4 regions of the Pseudomonas onubensis genome follow, and region 1 is predicted to be linked to each of the others. Evidence: predicted binding sites of a transcription regulator. Region 1 holds the regulator's gene; each other region holds the start of a gene.

What was found. Region 1 encodes FliA, which starts transcription of late flagellar genes. Its sites were predicted from a motif close to CTAAAGTTTNNNNNNNNNNNGCCGNTAA; they were not measured.
Region 2: a site for FliA is predicted at 2,633-2,660, ahead of ACTD9P_RS03350 (methyl-accepting chemotaxis protein). Genes of this name have one in related genera too.
Region 3: a site for FliA is predicted at 1,627-1,654, ahead of ACTD9P_RS24575 (methyl-accepting chemotaxis protein). Genes of this name have one in related genera too.
Region 4: a site for FliA is predicted at 1,978-2,005, ahead of motA (flagellar motor stator protein MotA). Genes of this name have one in related genera too.

What each region holds. Positions count from the first base shown of each region.
Region 1 covers NZ_CBFHAZ010000130.1:2,822-7,033, reverse strand. Annotated here, with positions in the region: gene ACTD9P_RS26835 (chemotaxis protein CheA) at 1-332, opposite strand, end outside; gene ACTD9P_RS26830 (protein phosphatase CheZ) at 344-1,132, opposite strand; gene ACTD9P_RS26825 (chemotaxis response regulator CheY) at 1,151-1,525, opposite strand; gene fliA (RNA polymerase sigma factor FliA) at 1,694-2,434, opposite strand; gene fleN (flagellar synthesis regulator FleN) at 2,431-3,264, opposite strand; gene flhF (flagellar biosynthesis GTPase FlhF) at 3,370-4,212, opposite strand, start outside.
Region 2 covers NZ_CBFHAZ010000005.1:67,798-72,009, forward strand. Annotated here, with positions in the region: gene ACTD9P_RS03345 (sensor histidine kinase) at 1-322, shown strand, start outside; gene ACTD9P_RS03350 (methyl-accepting chemotaxis protein) at 446-2,593, opposite strand; gene ACTD9P_RS03355 (Na+/H+ antiporter family protein) at 2,929-4,212, shown strand, end outside.
Region 3 covers NZ_CBFHAZ010000104.1:15,489-19,700, reverse strand. Annotated here, with positions in the region: gene ACTD9P_RS24585 (FecR domain-containing protein) at 1-967, opposite strand, end outside; gene ACTD9P_RS24580 (sigma-70 family RNA polymerase sigma factor) at 973-1,488, opposite strand; gene ACTD9P_RS24575 (methyl-accepting chemotaxis protein) at 1,768-3,648, shown strand; gene ACTD9P_RS24570 (SRPBCC family protein) at 3,687-4,145, opposite strand; gene ACTD9P_RS24565 (amino acid adenylation domain-containing protein) at 4,158-4,212, opposite strand, start outside.
Region 4 covers NZ_CBFHAZ010000022.1:64,533-68,744, forward strand. Annotated here, with positions in the region: gene motB (flagellar motor protein MotB) at 36-1,055, opposite strand; gene motA (flagellar motor stator protein MotA) at 1,059-1,910, opposite strand; gene ACTD9P_RS10375 (HDOD domain-containing protein) at 2,077-3,612, shown strand; gene ACTD9P_RS10380 (rhodanese-like domain-containing protein) at 3,670-4,212, shown strand, end outside.

The sequences.
Region 1 (4,212 bases):
GGCGCACGTTCGCGCACCTCACTGAACATGCCGTTGACCGCATCCAATGCCTCGAGAATCACGTCCATCAGTTCCGAGTCGACGTGGCGCTCACCCTTGCGCAGGATGTCGAACACGTTCTCGGCGATGTGACAGCACTCCACCAGCTCATGGAGCTGGAGGAAGCCGGCGCCCCCTTTTACAGTGTGAAAACCGCGAAAAATTGCATTGAGCAGGTTCGCATCATCCGGTCGGCTTTCCAGCTCGACCAGTTGTTCGGACAGTTGCTCTAAAATTTCGCCGGCCTCTACAAGGAAATCCTGAAGGATTTCTTCATCGGCGCCGAAGCTCATGTGGGTGCTCCTTAGAAGCCTAAACTGGACAGCAAATCGTCTACGTCATCTTGACCGGATACGACGTCTTCACGTTTATCGGCATGAATCTGCGGACCTTCACCCTTGGCGAGATGTTTTTGTGGATCTTTTTCCGAGAGGATCGCTGCGCGGTCATGTTCGATGCCGGCAAAACGGTCGACCTGGCCGGCCATGAGCACCAATTTGAGCAAGTTGCTTTCCACTTCGGTGACCAGTTGGGTCACGCGCTTGATCACTTGACCGGTGAGGTCCTGGTAATCCTGGGCCAGCAGAATGTCATTGAGGTTGCTGGCCACCGTGCGGTTTTCCTGTTCGCTGCGCGACAGAAAAGCGTCGACCCGACGCGCCAATTCACGAAACTCCTCAGCCCCCACTTCGCGGCGCATGAAGCGGCCCCAGTCAACGCTGAGCGCCTGAGCTTCGGTGACCATGCCATTAACCAACGGCGTGGCGTTTTCCACCAGGTCCATGGTGCGGTTGGCCGCCGCCTCAGTCAGCCTGACCACATAGGACAGGCGTTCGGTGGCATCAGTGATCTGCGAAATTTCTTCGGCCTGGGGCATGTGCGGGTCAATCTGGAAATTGACGATTGCACTGTGCAGCTCGCGTGTGAGCTTGCCCACTTCCTGATACAGGCCGCGGTCACGGGTCTGGTTAAGCTCATGGATCAACTGCACCGCGTCGCCGAACTGGCCTTTTTCAAGGCTTTCGACCAACTGGTGAGCATGCTTTTTCAGGGTCGACTCAAAGTCTCCCTGTGACGTTTCGTTATGCTCCATAGCTCCCCCGTGGTGACATCAGCCGTGGATGCGTTCAAAGATCTTTTCGATCTTCTCTTTCAAGGCCAACGCCGTGAATGGCTTGACCACGTAACCGTTAACCCCGGCTTGGGCGGCTTCGATGATCTGTTCACGCTTGGCTTCGGCGGTCACCATCAACACAGGCAAGCTGCGCAGTTTTTCATCGGCGCGCACGTGACGCAGCAAGTCGATACCGGTCATGCCCGGCATGTTCCAGTCGGTTACCAGAAAGTCGATGCTCCCGCTGTTGAGGATCGGAATCGCCGTCAGGCCGTCATCCGCCTCGACCGTGTTGGTGAACCCAAGGTCACGCAACAGGTTTTTTATGATCCGCCGCATCGTTGAGAAGTCATCAACGATGAGGATTTTCATGTTCTTGTCCAATTCGACCTCCAAGCAGTCTTAAACGCGCCCAGCACCTGGACGCGCCATTTCAATCAACAGGCGTTACACAAAAAGGACTGCCCAGGGCACCACGGCACGAACCCGCAAAAGCATGCAGCCTTTGCGGTAGCGTCTGCAGTGTCCCCACACTGCCTGTCAGCGCGCGCGCCACTCTCCCAATCGCCCCCGCAAGCGGGCGGCGCACTGGCTATGCAGCTGGCTGACACGCGATTCGCTGACCCCCAGGACCTCACCGATTTCCTTGAGGTTCAGCTCTTCGTCGTAGTACAGCGCCAACACCAGTCGCTCACGCTCCGGCAAATTGGCAATCGCTTCCGCCAACGCGCCCTGGAAACGTTCGTCTTCCAGGTCGCGTGACGGTTCCAGATGTGCACTCGCGCCGTCCTCGTGCAGCCCTTCGTGTTCGCCGTCCTGCAAAAGGTCGTCGAAACTGAACAGGCGGCTGCCCAAGGTATCGTTCAAAATCCCGTAGTAATCGTCGAGACTCAATTGGAGTTCGGCCGCAACTTCGTGATCTTTAGCGTCACGACCGGTTTTTGCTTCAATTGCACGAATTGCGTCACTGACCATGCGCGTATTGCGGTGTACCGAACGCGGCGCCCAATCACCTTTACGCACTTCATCGAGCATCGCACCACGTATGCGAATACCCGCATACGTCTCGAAACTCGCGCCCTTGCTCGCGTCGTATTTGGTCGACACTTCGAGCAGGCCGATCATGCCGGCCTGGATCAAGTCCTCAACCTGCACACTGGCAGGCAGGCGTGCCAGCAAGTGATAGGCAATGCGCTTGACCAAGGGCGCATAGCGCTCGATCAGTTCGCCCTGGCTGTCACGTGCCGACTTTTTGTAAAGGTTGTAGCCGCTGGATGTCATAGCACAGGTCCCGCGCTCGTCTGATGCACCAATCGCTCGACGAAAAACTCCAGATGCCCCCGCGGGTTGGCAGGCAACGGCCAAGTATCGACCTTCTGGGCAATAGCCTTGAACGCCAATGCGCACTTCGAACGAGGGAACGCTTCGTAGACTGCACGCTGCTTTTGCACAGCCTTGCGCACACACTCGTCATAGGGAACTGCGCCCACGTATTGTAAGGCGACATCGAGGAAGCGATCCGTGACCTTGGTCAACTTGGCGAACAGATTCCGCCCTTCCTGCGGGCTTTGGGCCATGTTGGCCAGCACGCGGAAGCGGTTCATGCCGTAGTCACGGTTAAGCAGTTTGATCAGGGCGTAGGCGTCGGTGATCGAGGTGGGTTCGTCGCACACCACCAGCAGCACTTCCTGGGCGGCGCGCACGAAGCTGACCACCGACTCGCCGATCCCGGCGGCGGTGTCGATCACCAGCACGTCGAGGTTGTCGCCGATGTCGCTGAACGCCTGGATCAGGCCGGCATGCTGCGCCGGGCTCAGGTGCACCATGCTCTGGGTGCCCGAGGCGGCCGGCACGATGCGAATGCCACCGGGGCCTTGCAGCAGCACATCGCGCAGCTCACAACGGCCTTCGATCACATCGGCCAGGGTGTGTTTGGGTGTCAGCCCCAGCAGAACGTCCACGTTCGCCAGGCCCAGGTCAGCATCCAGCAGCATGACGCGACGGCCAAGCTCTGCCAGGGCCAGGGACAAATTCACTGACACGTTAGTTTTCCCGACGCCACCTTTGCCGCCGGTCACCGCGATCACCTGTACGGGATGCATGCTGCCCATTTTATTTCTTTACCTTGTCTTGCTTAGACGCAGGCTACATGGCTTGGCCGCGTGAATCGCTTGCAGACCATCGATGTAGATACATTTCACGGTGTTCATCCTGCCTCACCCCACCCGCTTAGCCGGGTTGTGGTAAAGGTCGGCGAACATATCGGCCATCGCTTCCTCGCTAGGCTCTTCTTGCATTTGCACGCTGACAGCACGGCTGACCAACTGATGACGGCGCGGCAGATGTAAATCATCCGGGATCCGCGGCCCGTCGGTCAGGTAGGCAACCGGTAACTCATGACTGATCGCCAGGCTCAACACCTCGCCCAGGCTCGCGGTTTCGTCGAGCTTGGTGAGGATGCAACCGGCCAGGCCGCAGCGCTTGTAGCTGTGGTAGGCAGCGGTAAGAACCTGTTTCTGGCTGGTGGTTGCAAGCACCAGGTAATTTTTTGACTTGATGCCACGCCCGGCCAGGCTTTCAAGCTGCATGCGCAGTGCCGGATCGCTGGCTTGCAGGCCGGCCGTGTCAATCAACACCACGCGCTTGCGCAGCAGTGGGTCGAGCGCATTGGCCAGGGACTGGCCCGGGTCGACGTGGGTCACGGTCACATTGAGGATGCGGCCCAGGGTCTTGAGCTGCTCCTGGGCGCCGATGCGATAGCTGTCCATGCTCACCAGCGCGATGTTCTGCGCGCCGTACTTGAGCACATAACGGGCGGCCAGCTTGGCCAGGGTGGTGGTCTTGCCCATGCCGGCGGGGCCGACCATGGCAATCACACCGCCCTCTTCCAGCGGTTCGATTTCCGGCGTGGCGATCATGCGCGCCAGGTGCGCCAGCAACATGCGCCAGGCCTGGCGTGGTTCTTCGACTTCGGCCGTCAGTGCAAGCAAATCGCGCGACAGCGGGCCGGACAGGCCGATGCGTTGCAGGCGACGCCACAGGTTGGCCTGCTGCGGCTT
Region 2 (4,212 bases), on a different contig from region 1:
CTGGGACCGCGAAGACCTGCTTGAACTGCTCGGCAACCTGCTGGATAACGCCTGCAAATGGGCGGATGCCGACGTGCGCTTGGCGGTCAGCGAAACCCCGCGCAGCTTTCTGCTGGCAGTCGAAGACGACGGCCCCGGCATCCCACAGGCCCAGCGTGAGCAAGTGCTCAGCCGCGGTGCGCGCCTGGATGAGCAGATTGACGGTCATGGCCTGGGGCTGGGGATCGTGCGGGATATCGTCGAGGTGTGGGGCGGTACGTTGCAGTTGCAGGACAGCGAGCTGGGCGGGCTCAAGGTGCTGATCGAATTAGCCAAACGTTAACACCGCTGAGATCGTTCCCACGCTCTGCGTGGTAACGCCGCCCTGGACGCTCCGCGTCCCGCTGTCGACGGGTGACGCGGAGCGTCACAGGAGGCATTCCCACGCGGAGCGTGGGAACGATCGTTATACGCGAAACTGATCCATCAACCCCTGCTGCTGATTCGCCTGGCTATTCAACGCCTGGCTCACCCGCGCCGATTCATTCGCCTGCTCCGACAGTGATTCAGTCACATCCCGAATCGTCGCCACATTGCTGTTGATCTCTTCGGCCACGGCGCTTTGCTGTTCGGCGGCGCTGGCGATTTGCAGGTTCATGTCGCTGATCACCGTGACCGCCTCACCGATCTGGCGCAGGGCGGTGACCGCCTGGCCAACCTGTTCGACACTGCCCTGGGCCTGGCGATAGCTGTTGCCCATGGAGTCGACCACGTCGGTGGTGCCGCTTTGCAGGTGCTCGATCACCAGGCGGGTTTCTTCTACCGATTCCTGGGTGCGCCGCGCCAGGTTACGCACTTCATCGGCGACCACCGCAAAGCCACGCCCGGCCTCACCGGCGCGGGCGGCTTCGATGGCGGCATTAAGCGCCAGCAAGTTGGTCTGCTCGGCGATGCCGCGAATCACTTCCAGCACCGAGCCGATCTTCTCGCTATTGGCCGCCAAGCCTTCGACCTGGGCCATGGCGGTGCTCATGTCCGCCGCCAGGTTGCCGATGTTGGTGGTGGTGCGGTCGATCACACTCAAGCCGTCGCGGGTGGCCTGGTCGGCATCGCGTGCGGCGTGTGCTGCTTGGGCAGCACTACGCGCCACATCCTGGGCGGTGGCGCTCATTTCGTGGGAGGCGGTGGCCACTTGATCGACCTGGCGGTACTGCTGCTCCATGCCGGCGCTGGTTTGCGTGGCGATCGCGGCGGACTGATCGGCAGTGCCACGGGCGTCCTGCACCGAGCGTTTCACTTGGGCAATGATCGGTTGCAGCTTGTCGAGGAAGCGGTTGAACCAGCCGGCCAATTGGCCCAGTTCATCGTGTTTGTCATAGGCCAGGCGGCGGGTGAGGTCGCCTTCGCCGCTGGCGATGTCTTCTAGCATGCGCGCCACGCCGAGGATCGGCCGGGTCACGCTGCGGGCCATCAGCCACACAAGCACTAAGCCGACCACGGCGGCCAGCAGGCCCAGGCTCAGCTCCAGCAGCGTGCCGCGGGCGTTGTCCGCGTCCAACTGCGCCTTGAGCGTTTCGGCAGGGCCGACTAGGACTTTTTCCGGCACATCCAGCAACACGCCCCATGGCTTGCCGCCGGGTATCGGCGCGAATGGCGCCAGCACCTTGAGCTGATGATCGGTACGCAGGCTGCTGGTCTGGGGGTTACTGGCCAGCACGCTGATCAATTGCGCGCCGCTGGTGGTGTCGACCTGATCCAGGCGCTGGCTGAGTTTACTGGCGTCCGGGCTGTAGCCGGCGAGCAAACCGGTGGGGCTGAGGATGCTGACTTGGGTCTGGCCGTCATACAGCTTCTGGCTGGCCTGTTGGCTCACGGCCTGCAGGCTATTGAGGTTGATGTCCACCGACAGCGAGGCGATGACTTTGCCGTTGACCATCAGCGGGAAGACGATGCTGGTCATCAGCACGTTTTGCCCGTCGATCACATAAAAGTACGGTTCGATCACGCAGGGTTTCAGCGTAGTGCGTGGGCAGGTGAACCACGCGTTAGCCTTTTCGCCGCTGGGGCCGACGCTGATGTCGGCCATGTCGCTTTCGGGCAGCGACATGGAGGTAAGTTTGCCGGGCGTTGGCTGCGACCAGTAGAGGGCGAAGCGGCCTTTGTCGTTGCTGCCCAGTTCTGCCTGATTGGCGAACAACTCGTCCTTGCCGTCCAGCGCATTGGCCTCAAACACCAGCGACAGGCCGAGCAGATCGGGGTTGGCCTGCAAGGCGGCCTTGACCTGACGGGTCAGGTCTTCGCGGGTATCAAAGGCGTCGAGGAAGCGTTTTTCCGCCTGTTCGCGCAAAAACAACACCTGGCGTGAAAAACCATGGCCGTACTGGTAGGCGTCCATAAATTGTTGGCGAATGCCCAACGCCTGCACTTCACCCTGGGCCTCGATGCGCGCCTGGGCGGCCGCGTCGAGCATCTGCATGCTGGAGGTTTTGACCTGCTGTGAACTCTGCTCCATGCGATACAGCGACAGACCCACCAGCAGGGTCACGATCCCCAGCAGGCACAGGCCCGCGAGCAGGGTGATTTTCCATTGAATGGAGAGCTGTCTGAGAGACATCGAGGAGCATCCTTAACCTGAAAACACAGAGAGACCCGTTTATCGGCTGGTGCGGATATTTCTTTATTCAAACGTTCAATTTAAAGCTGCTTTTGTGGCGAGGGAGCTTGCTCCCGTTCGACTGCGAAGCAGGCGCCCAGGTCGCGATTTTTGGGGCTGCTGCGCAGCCCAGCGGGAGCAAGCTCCCTCGCCACAGTTTTTGACATGACGGCCCGCCTGCTGCAAAGTGCGCGCCCTCTAATAAGACCTCCTAAAGCCTGCCCGCGGACGCCATCTGATGGCCGCCCGGTCGCGGGCCTGTCTGTTTTTTATGTTTTTTGCTTGAGGTAATCATGATTAACGCAGTCATCGCCGCGGTCGGCACCATGCTGGTGCTCAGTTTGTCCCGTGTGCATGTGGTCATCGCCATTATCGTCGGCGCCCTGGTCGGTGGCTTGACCGGCGGGTTGGGCATCGAGGCCACGCTCAAGGCCTTTAACGGCGGCTTGGGCGGCGGCGCAACGGTGGCATTGTCCTACGCCTTGCTCGGCGCTTTCGCGGTGGCAATTGCCAAGTCCGGCCTGGCGCATGCGTTGGCGGACAAGGCGCTGCTGTTGGTCGATCGTCAGGAAGCCACCGGCGGCGGCCACGTCAAATGGTTGCTGATCGGCCTGTTGTGGGTGGTGGCGATTGCCTCGCAGAACATTTTACCGATCCATATCGCGTTTATCCCGCTGCTGGTGCCGCCACTGCTGTACGTGCTGACCAAGCTGCAACTGGATCGCCGGCTGATCGCCTGCGTGATGACCTTCGGCTTGATCACGCCGTATATGTTCCTGCCGGTGGGCTTCGGCAATATCTTCCTTAACCAGATCCTGCTGGCCAACGTGGCCAAGAGTGGCGTGGACATCAGCCAGGTCAACGTCACCCATGCCATGGGCCTGCCGGCGTTGGGCATGGTGGTGGGTCTGCTGGTGGCGGTGTTTATCAGTTACCGCAAAAAACGTGTGTATGACCTGGAGAAAATCGAGCGCGTCGAGCAAGTGGCGGTGCAATACAACCCGCTGACCCTGCTGGTAGCCGGGCTGGCGATTGCCTCGGCGTTTATCATTCAGCTGTGGCTGGACTCGATGATCATCGGCGCCCTGGCTGGCTTTCTGATCTTCTCGGTGTCGGGCATTGTGCGCTGGCGCGAGACCGACGACCTGTTCACCGAAGGCATGAAGATGATGGCGATGATCGGCTTCATCATGATCGCCTCCTCGGGGTTTGCCGAAGTGCTCAAGGCCACCGGTGACGTGCGCTCGCTGGTGCAAGCCTCGGCGGCATTCATTGGTCACAGCCGTGGTGTGGGCGCGTTGCTGATGCTGCTGGTGGGGCTGTTGGTGACCATGGGCATCGGCTCGTCATTTTCCACCGTGCCGATTCTGGCCGCGATTTTTGTGCCGTTGTGTGTGCAGCTGGGCTTCAGCCCGTTGGCGATTGTGTGCATCGTGGGTACGGCGGGGGCGTTGGGTGATGCCGGTTCGCCAGCGTCGGACTCCACGCTCGGCCCAACGTCTGGCCTGAATATCGACGGCCAGCATCATCATATCTGGGACACCGTGGTGCCGACCTTCCTGCACTACAACATTCCGTTG
Region 3 (4,212 bases), on a different contig from region 1:
GGCGTTCCAGGCTCACCCACCAACGTGTGCGATAGCGCACTTGAACGGGCAGTGTTTGCGCAACGATCGCCAGCAACTTGTCGGTGTCTTCCACGCGGAAAACCCCTGATAACCGCAAGTCGCCGATATCCGCCGCACAGCCCAAATAACCCTGGCGGTAGCGCCCCACTTCCGACACAAAATCAGCCAGGCGCATGTCCCGCGTCACAATCAGCCCATCGGCCCAGGCGCCCATGTCCATGGTCAGCAGCGCAGACAACACGGCGCGTGCCTGGCTGATCAGATAGGTTTCCCCTGTGTGCACTTGAGTCGCCAGGCCATCGGCCGTATGCGGTGAATGGATGGCCACATTGCCGCTGACCACGCTCAAGCGTGTGCAGTCGTTGTCTTGGCGCACGCTAAAGTGCCCATCGATGCCTTCGAGCAAGCCATGGCGAGTGTGAACCAGTAAAGGCGCTGAAGAGGGCGAGCCGCAGGTCACCAGGATTTCCCCGCGCACCAACGTGATCAGGCGCTGCTGCGGATTGAAGGTGAGGTTCACCGCACTGTCGGTGTTGAGTTGCAGGCGTGTGCCGTCCGGTAATTGCACGCTGCGCCGCTCGCCGGTGGCGGTGGCGAAATCGGACGTCCAGCGCTGCCAGCCGGTCATGTCCCGGCTAATCCACGCCGCCGACCCCACCAACGCCACGCCCGACAACACCTTCAGTGCCCGTCGTCGGCCCAAGCCTTGTGCGACGTTTTCCAGTGCCACATGCGCCCCTGGAATCGCCGCCATCTGGCTGTTCAATTCCCGTTGTAAAGCCTGTACCCGTTGCCAAGCCAATTCATGGTCATCGTGAGCTTCACGCCAATGCTCACATTGCGCATGCAAGCGCTCATTCGCACGGTTGTTACGCAGGCGCAGCGCCCAACTGATCGCCTGTTTGACCACCTGCGGATCTGGCCCGGAGCGCGCGGTGTTATCCATTGGCGTCAGGTTTCATAGCGCAGGACATAACAGTGATACAGCCCTTCAGCGATGTACCGCTCTACCGAGCGCAGCGACACGCCCATTTGCTGTGCGATCTGCTGGTGAGTCAGGCCATCGCACTGCGCCAGTAAAAACGCCTTACGCACCTTGGGATTTAATCCGTCCAATAGCCGGGCGACTTCTTCCAGAAGCTCCAACACCAACGCACGCGCTTCGGCGCTGGGTGCCAGCGCTTGCGGCAAGTGGGCGATGGACTCCAGGTAGGCCCGTTGGATTTCTTCGCGGCGCCAATGATCAATCACCAGGCCCCGGGCGATGGTGCGCAAAAAAGCACGCGGCGCCTTGAGCTCAAAGCGTTCGGTTTTTTGCAGCAGGCGCACGAACGTATCCTGTGCCAGGTCCGCAGCATCGGCGGCATTGCCCAAGCGGCTGCGCAGCCAGGTGCTGAGCCAGTTGTGGTGGGTGCTGTAAAGCGTGTGTACAACACTTTCGCACGCAATGTAGTCAGTAGAGGGCATTCACACAGGCCTGGCCAAGCGTCACAAATGATAATTAGTCGCATTGTCGGGGAGTCGGAAAAATTTTGCAACGCCGGCCCCTGAGCGTCTACCGCTGGTCGGTTTCCTACTCAAAATGAGGATGCTTCTCACAAATCTCTAAGATTTATCCTGGAGTGGCCGAAAGCCTGACGAGCCATGCGTGCACCGAAATAGAGCGGTCGGAGAGTCCGCCTATCCCGTTACATGGAATGTTCCACTCGGCACGCTCACCCCCCTTTGGCAAAAGAAGTCGATGAAATGAATCTCAAGTTCAGTCATAAAATTCTACTGGCCGCGTCAGGCGTCGTGGTTCTGGCCTTCGCGCTATTTACCCTCTACAACGATTACCTGCAGCGCAGCACCATCACACAAAACCTTGAGTCGTCTATCCAGCAGTCGGGCGAGCTCACGGCCAGCAGCGTGCAGAATTGGCTCAGTGGCCGCATCCTGGTCCTCGAAAGTCTGGCGCAAAACGTTGCTCACCAAGGCAGCGGTGCCGACCTGCCGGGGCTGGTTGACCAGCCCGCGTTCACCTCGAACTTCCAGTTCACCTATGTCGGCCAAACCAACGGCGTATTTACGCAGCGCCCTGACGCCAAGATGCCCGACGATTACGACCCTCGTCAGCGCCCTTGGTACAAACAAGCAGTAGCCGCCGATAAAACCATGCTGACTCCGCCTTATATGGCGGCCGTTGGCGGGCAAATCGTGACCATTGCCCTGCCGGTCAAAAAGAACGGCGAACTGCTTGGAGTAGTGGGCGGTGACCTGAGTCTGCAAACCCTGGTGAAAATCATCAACTCGGTGGATTTCGGCGGTATTGGCCATGCGTTCCTGGTGAGCGCCGATGGCCAGGTCATCGTCAGTCCTGACCAGGACCAGGTGATGAAGAACCTCAAGGACATCTACCCTGGCACCAACCTGCGAATCGAGAAGGTCAGCCAGGACGTTGTACTCAACGGCCAGGACCGTATTCTGTCATTTACCCCGATCAGCGGTTTGCCGGGGGCGGATTGGTACATCGGCCTGTCGATTGACAAAGACAAAGCCTACGCACCACTGAGTAAATTCCGTACATCGGCACTGATCGCCATGTTGATCGCCGTAGTGGCCATCGCCGTACTGCTCAGCCTGCTGATTCAAGTGCTGTTGCGTCCGCTGACCACCATGGGCGTGGCCATGCAGGACATTGCCCAGGGCGAAGGCGATTTGACCCGCCGCCTGGACGTGACCAGCAAAGATGAGTTCGGCGAAGTGGGCAGTGCGTTCAACCAGTTCGTCGAACGTATCCACGCCTCTATCTCCGAAGTGTCTTCGGCTACGCGTCAGGTGCACGACCTGTCCCAGCGCGTCATGGCGTCCTCCAACGCTTCGATCATCGGCTCGGACGAGCAAAGCGCGCGCACCAACAGTGTGGCAGCCGCCATCAACGAACTGGGCGCCGCCACTCAGGAAATCGCCCGCAACGCAGCCGATGCATCGCAGCATGCCAGCGGCGCCAGTGAGCAAGCGGATGACGGGCGCAAGGTGGTGGAGCAAACCATCCTGGCCATGTCGGAACTCTCGCAAAAGATCAGCTTGTCCTGCACGCAGATCGAAACCCTTAACGCCAGCACCGATAACATTGGGCACATCCTTGATGTAATCAAAGGCATCTCCCAGCAAACCAACTTGCTGGCGCTCAACGCGGCGATCGAGGCTGCGCGTGCCGGTGAAGCCGGGCGCGGGTTTGCCGTAGTGGCCGACGAAGTGCGCAACCTGGCGCACCGAACCCAGGAGTCGGCCGAAGAGATCCACAAGATGATCACTTCGCTGCAAGTGGGCTCGCGTGAAGCCGTGACCACCATGAATGCCAGCCAGGTCTCCAGCGAAGAAAGCGTTGAAGTGGCCAACCAGGCGGGTGAGCGTCTGGTCAGCGTGACGCAGCGCATCGTCGAGATCGACGGCATGAACCAATCGGTTGCGGCGGCTACCGAAGAGCAGACCGCCGTGGTTGAAACCCTCAACGTTGATATCAACCAGATCAACCTGTTGAACCAGCAAGGTGTCGTCAACCTCAACGAAACGCTCAAGGACTGCGATGCGCTGTCGCAGCAGGCCAATCGATTGAAGCAACTGGTCGACAGCTTCAAGATCTGACCCGGCTTGGCAGGAGCGAGGCCTCTCGCTCCTGCTGATCAGTCCAACATCCTGCGCACATTCTCCAGGGCGCTGTCGGCGAAAGCCTGCGCAAACTGCTCAAACTCCGCCTGCGGTGTATCGACCGGCTCGCCAATCAGCGTCCAGGTCGCCCTGGCGTGTTTGGCGTCGAGTGCTTCCACACACATGGCGGCCCATAGCCGCGCGACACCCAAGGTGTTGTAGAGGGTGGTCCACGTCATGCACATCGCTTCGTCGTCACGGCTGTTGAGTTGCTCAACGACGCGGTGCCCATCATGGAAAAATTTGGTGCGTAATGCGCCTACGCCGGTTCCCGTCATTTCGATGTGCGACAGGGCAGGAATGAAGGCATCAAAGCCTGCAAAATTTCCCACCACACTCCACAGGCGAGCGGCATCGCACGCGACGTCAACAGACGCTACCAGCGGTGCGCCATTGGGGTTACGGATCAATGTATCGGGTTGCAGCGGTTTCATAAGGAGTCCCTGTCAAAGAAAGCCAATGGCTTTGAGGTGGTCGCAGCCTTTGCGCAACAGCGCAGGG
Region 4 (4,212 bases), on a different contig from region 1:
CGGGGCGTTTTCATTTACAACGAAAAAAAGACGGCTTACGAACCGGGCGCAGGCGCAGTCGGGTCTTTCACCCCGCCGTCATCAAACAGGTTCAGCTTCTGCCGCAGCTCATGCGCCGGCAACGGCTCCTGCCCTGGCGGAATGGCATTCGGGTCTGCCGGCACTTCACCCGGTGCGCCTTCGCCCTGGGCCGGTGCCGCAGGTGGCGGCTGATCACCTTCAATCGCACGTTGGGCTTTTTTAGTCAGCACCACGATATCGATACGGCGGTTGATCGGGTTGAACGGGTCTTTAGGGTCAAACAACTGCGAAGACGCGAACCCCACTACGCGCGCCACTTGCGGGTCGGGATAGCTGCCTGCCACCAGCGCACGGCGGGCGGCGTTGGCGCGGTTGGCCGAAAGCTCCCAGTTGCCGAAGTCGCCCTGGCCCGCATAGGGCTTGGCGTCGGTGTGGCCGCTGATGCTGATCTTGTTCGGCACCGCCTTGATGGTGTCGGCCATGGCCAGCAGGATATCTTCGAAGTACGGCTTCAAGCGCGCACTGCCGGAGTCGAACATCGGCCGGTTGGCGGCGTCGGTGATCTGGATGCGCAAGCCTTCCGGGGTGATTTCGAAGGAAATCTGATCCTTGAATTTGAGCAATTGCGGGTTTTCTTCGACCTTGGTCTGCAGTTCCTGCAGCAGCAACTCCAGGCGCTCTTTTTCAACCTGCTCGGCCATGCTCTCGACGGTTTCGCGCTCGATCGGGATGTTTTCCTGCGGCGACTCGGTCTTGACCTCGGGGTTGATGGTGCGCTCAGGCGCCAGTTGCGGCGAGCCGCCCAGGTCGATCACGAAGGGCGTGCCGCTTTCCGAAAAACCAATCGGGTCTTTGAAGTAACCGGCGATGGCGATCTTCTGCTCGGGCGTGGCGGTCGACATCAGCCACAGCACCAAGAAGAACGCCATCATCGCCGTGGCAAAGTCGGCGAAGGCGATTTTCCAGGCGCCACCATGGTGCCCCGCAGCGAAGCGCTTGACGCGCTTGATGATTATCGGCTGGTTGTTTTCCATGACTTAGCGACCGCGAACCGCTTGTTCCAGCTCGGCAAAACTTGGGCGATGTTTCGGGTACAGCACCTTGCGCCCGAACTCCACCGCCAGCGATGGCGGCATGCCGGACGCTGAAGCCACCAGGCAGGCCTTGATCGCTTCGTACAAATTCACTTCTTCCTTGGCATCGTGGGCCAGGGACGTGGCCAATGGGCCGAAGAAACCGTAGGCCGCGAGGATACCGAAGAAGGTCCCGACGAGGGCCGCGCCCACGTGCATGCCGATGGCCTTCTGGTCGCCTTCACCCAGGGATGCCATGGTCACCACGATACCGAGTACCGCCGCGACGATACCAAAACCGGGCATGCCGTCGGCAATGCCGGTCACGGCGTGAGAAGGGTGTTCCAGCTCTTCCTTGAGGCTGAACAGCTCCATGTCGAACAGGCCTTCGAGCTCGTGCGGGGCCATGTTGCCGGAGGACATGATGCGCAGGTAATCACAGATATACGCGGTCATGCGCTCATCTTTGAGCACGGCCGGGTACTTGGCAAAAATCGGGCTGGCGGCGGCGTCTTCGATGTCGCCTTCGATGGCCATCATGCCTTCGCGGCGGCTCTTGTTGAGGATCTCGTAGATCAGCCCCAGCACCTCAAGATAAAAGGTATGGGAGAAGCGCGAGCTGAACATGCCCAGCGACTTCTTGATCACGTGCATGGTCATGTAGCCAGGGTTGGCCTGCAGGAAAGCACCAAACGCGGCGCCACCGATGATCAGCACTTCGAAGGGCTGGATCAGCGCGGCAATTTTACCGTGGGACAGGACGTACCCACCGAGCACACTTGCGATGACGACGATGATGCCGATAATTTTAGCCATAGGAGATTGGTACTTGCGCCGTCGGGTTCATGGACATAGTGGGTGCTGCAGAAAACTCTTGTTCTACTTATCGGCAAAACTGCGCCAGACTATAGCCCGTTAAGGCGAAAAGCCAATTCGGCCCGTTCCGGGTGTGTTGAACGCAAGTGATGATCGCGCCCCAATCATGGCAAACGAAACGACAGTTCCAACGACAAAACCCACCACCCTCGCCGCTTGGATCAAGCGCCTGGACGATGTGCTGCTGCCTGTTCCTCAGGCTAGTCACGAACGCGTGTGCAAGGCCATCCGCGACAGCCGTAGTTCATTGCGAGATATTGCCGAACTGATGCAAAACAGCCCGGCGCTGGTGCTCAGCGTGATGCGCGAAGCCAACAGCCAGACGCACGGCAGCCTCTCGGGGCCGGCAGAAAACCTCGAAGTGGCACTGAACCGCCTGGGCCTTAAACGCGCCGAAGAATTGCTCACGCGCCTGCCCGCGGTGCCGGAAAAAGACATCCCGGTGGCCTTGCGCCAATTGCTGCTGGTGAGCCAGCACGCCTCACAGCAAGCCAACGGTTTGTTCGCCAGCCGCCTGGCGCGGCTGTGGCAAGACATCCATTGGGGCAGCCTGCTGTTTCTGTCGCCACTGTGGCCGCTGGCCGTGGCCTACCCCAAGCTGCTGGAAGAATGGGAACTGCGGGTGATCCACAAAGGCCAGTCGGCGCGCAAGGTCGAGCAGGAGCTGTTCGGTGTACGCTTGCTCGACCTGTGCCTGGGCTTGACCGAAGCCTGGCACCTGCCGATATGGGTATCCCAGGGCTACAACCTGCTGCTGACCGAACAGCGCTTGCTGGTCAAGGCGTTGCACATCGCCCGCGAAGATGACGCGTTGCGCCAGCAGCAATTGCTCGATGCCGAACCCAACCTGCGGCGCTGGCTGAACCAGCCCGCCAATACCGTGCTGCTGGCCAACGGCCTGGCGATGTCGGCCCAGGAATCCTGGACCTGCCCACACACCGAGCGCTGGCAATACCTCACTGCGCTGTACCTGCAAGCGCCGCTGTGTGAGGTGCAGCAACAGGTTCATCAACAAGCGGTCACCAGCGCGCGCACCACCTTGATGCCGGACCTCTGGCACCCGGCGCTGTCGCTGATCTGGCCGTGGCATGTGCAAAAAGTCCATCGCGGCCTGCTGCCCGCACCACCGCCCACGGCCGAAGCATTGGCCGTGTGGCGCAAGCGCTGCACCGAATTGCTGGTCGAGCCGAGCCGCTTTGCCAACGCCATGCACTTGACCACCTGCGCCAGGGAAGCCTTGGTCGCCAGTGGCATGCAGCGCGTGCTGCTCTTTATGGCCGACCGCGCCCTGAGTACCTTGCGCGTGCATCAGGCCGACGGTTTGCCAAAGGAGGCTGCCAACCTGAGCCTGGACGTCGTCAACAGCACGCTGCTGCAGCGCCTGCTGGAAAAGTCCGCCCAGGTACGCCTCACGCCCGACAATCACGCGCAATTTTCCGCGTTGCTGCCGCCGATCCTGCGCCGCTGGTTTACCGGTGAACACCTGTTGCTACGCTCTCTGAGCTGCAATGGCCGCGTGGTGATGCTGATGGTCGCCGACCAGGGCGGCGGGCCGTTCTCGGAAACCACCGTGCAGGCCTTCGGCAAAACCGCTCAATGCATCGAGAAAGCGCTGCACAGCTTTACCAACCGCAGCGCCTGATGCTTGCGCTACAATCGCCGTCCTTTATCGCCAACATTTGTGCCCAGGAGACCTCACATGCCTGACTTCTCTGGCTTGCCGCTGGTGATCGAATCCAGCGACCTGCATGGTCGCCTGGATGCCGAACACTTGATTCTGGTGGACCTCACCAGTGCCGCCCGCTACGCCGAAGGGCATATCCCCGGCGCGCATTTCGTTGACCCCAAGCGCACCCAATTGGGCCAGCCACCGGCACCCGGCTTGCTGCCGCACAAGGCCGATCTGGAAAAGCTGTTCGGCGAACTGGGCCACACCCCGGACGCCACTTACGTCGTCTATGACGACGAGGGCGGCGGCTGGGCCGGGCGCTTTATCTGGATGCTCGACGTGATCGGCCACCAGAAATACCACTACCTGGACGGCGGCCTGCTGGCCTGGCTGGACGAAAAACACCCGGTATCCACCGAAGTGCCCACCCCGGTTGGCGGCCCGGTCAGCCTCACGCTGCACGACGGCCCCACCGCCACCCGCGAATACCTGCAAAGCCGCCTTGGTGCAGCCGACCTGGGCATCTGGGACGCACGTGGCCCGCTGGAGTACTCCGGCGAGAAAGTGCTCGCA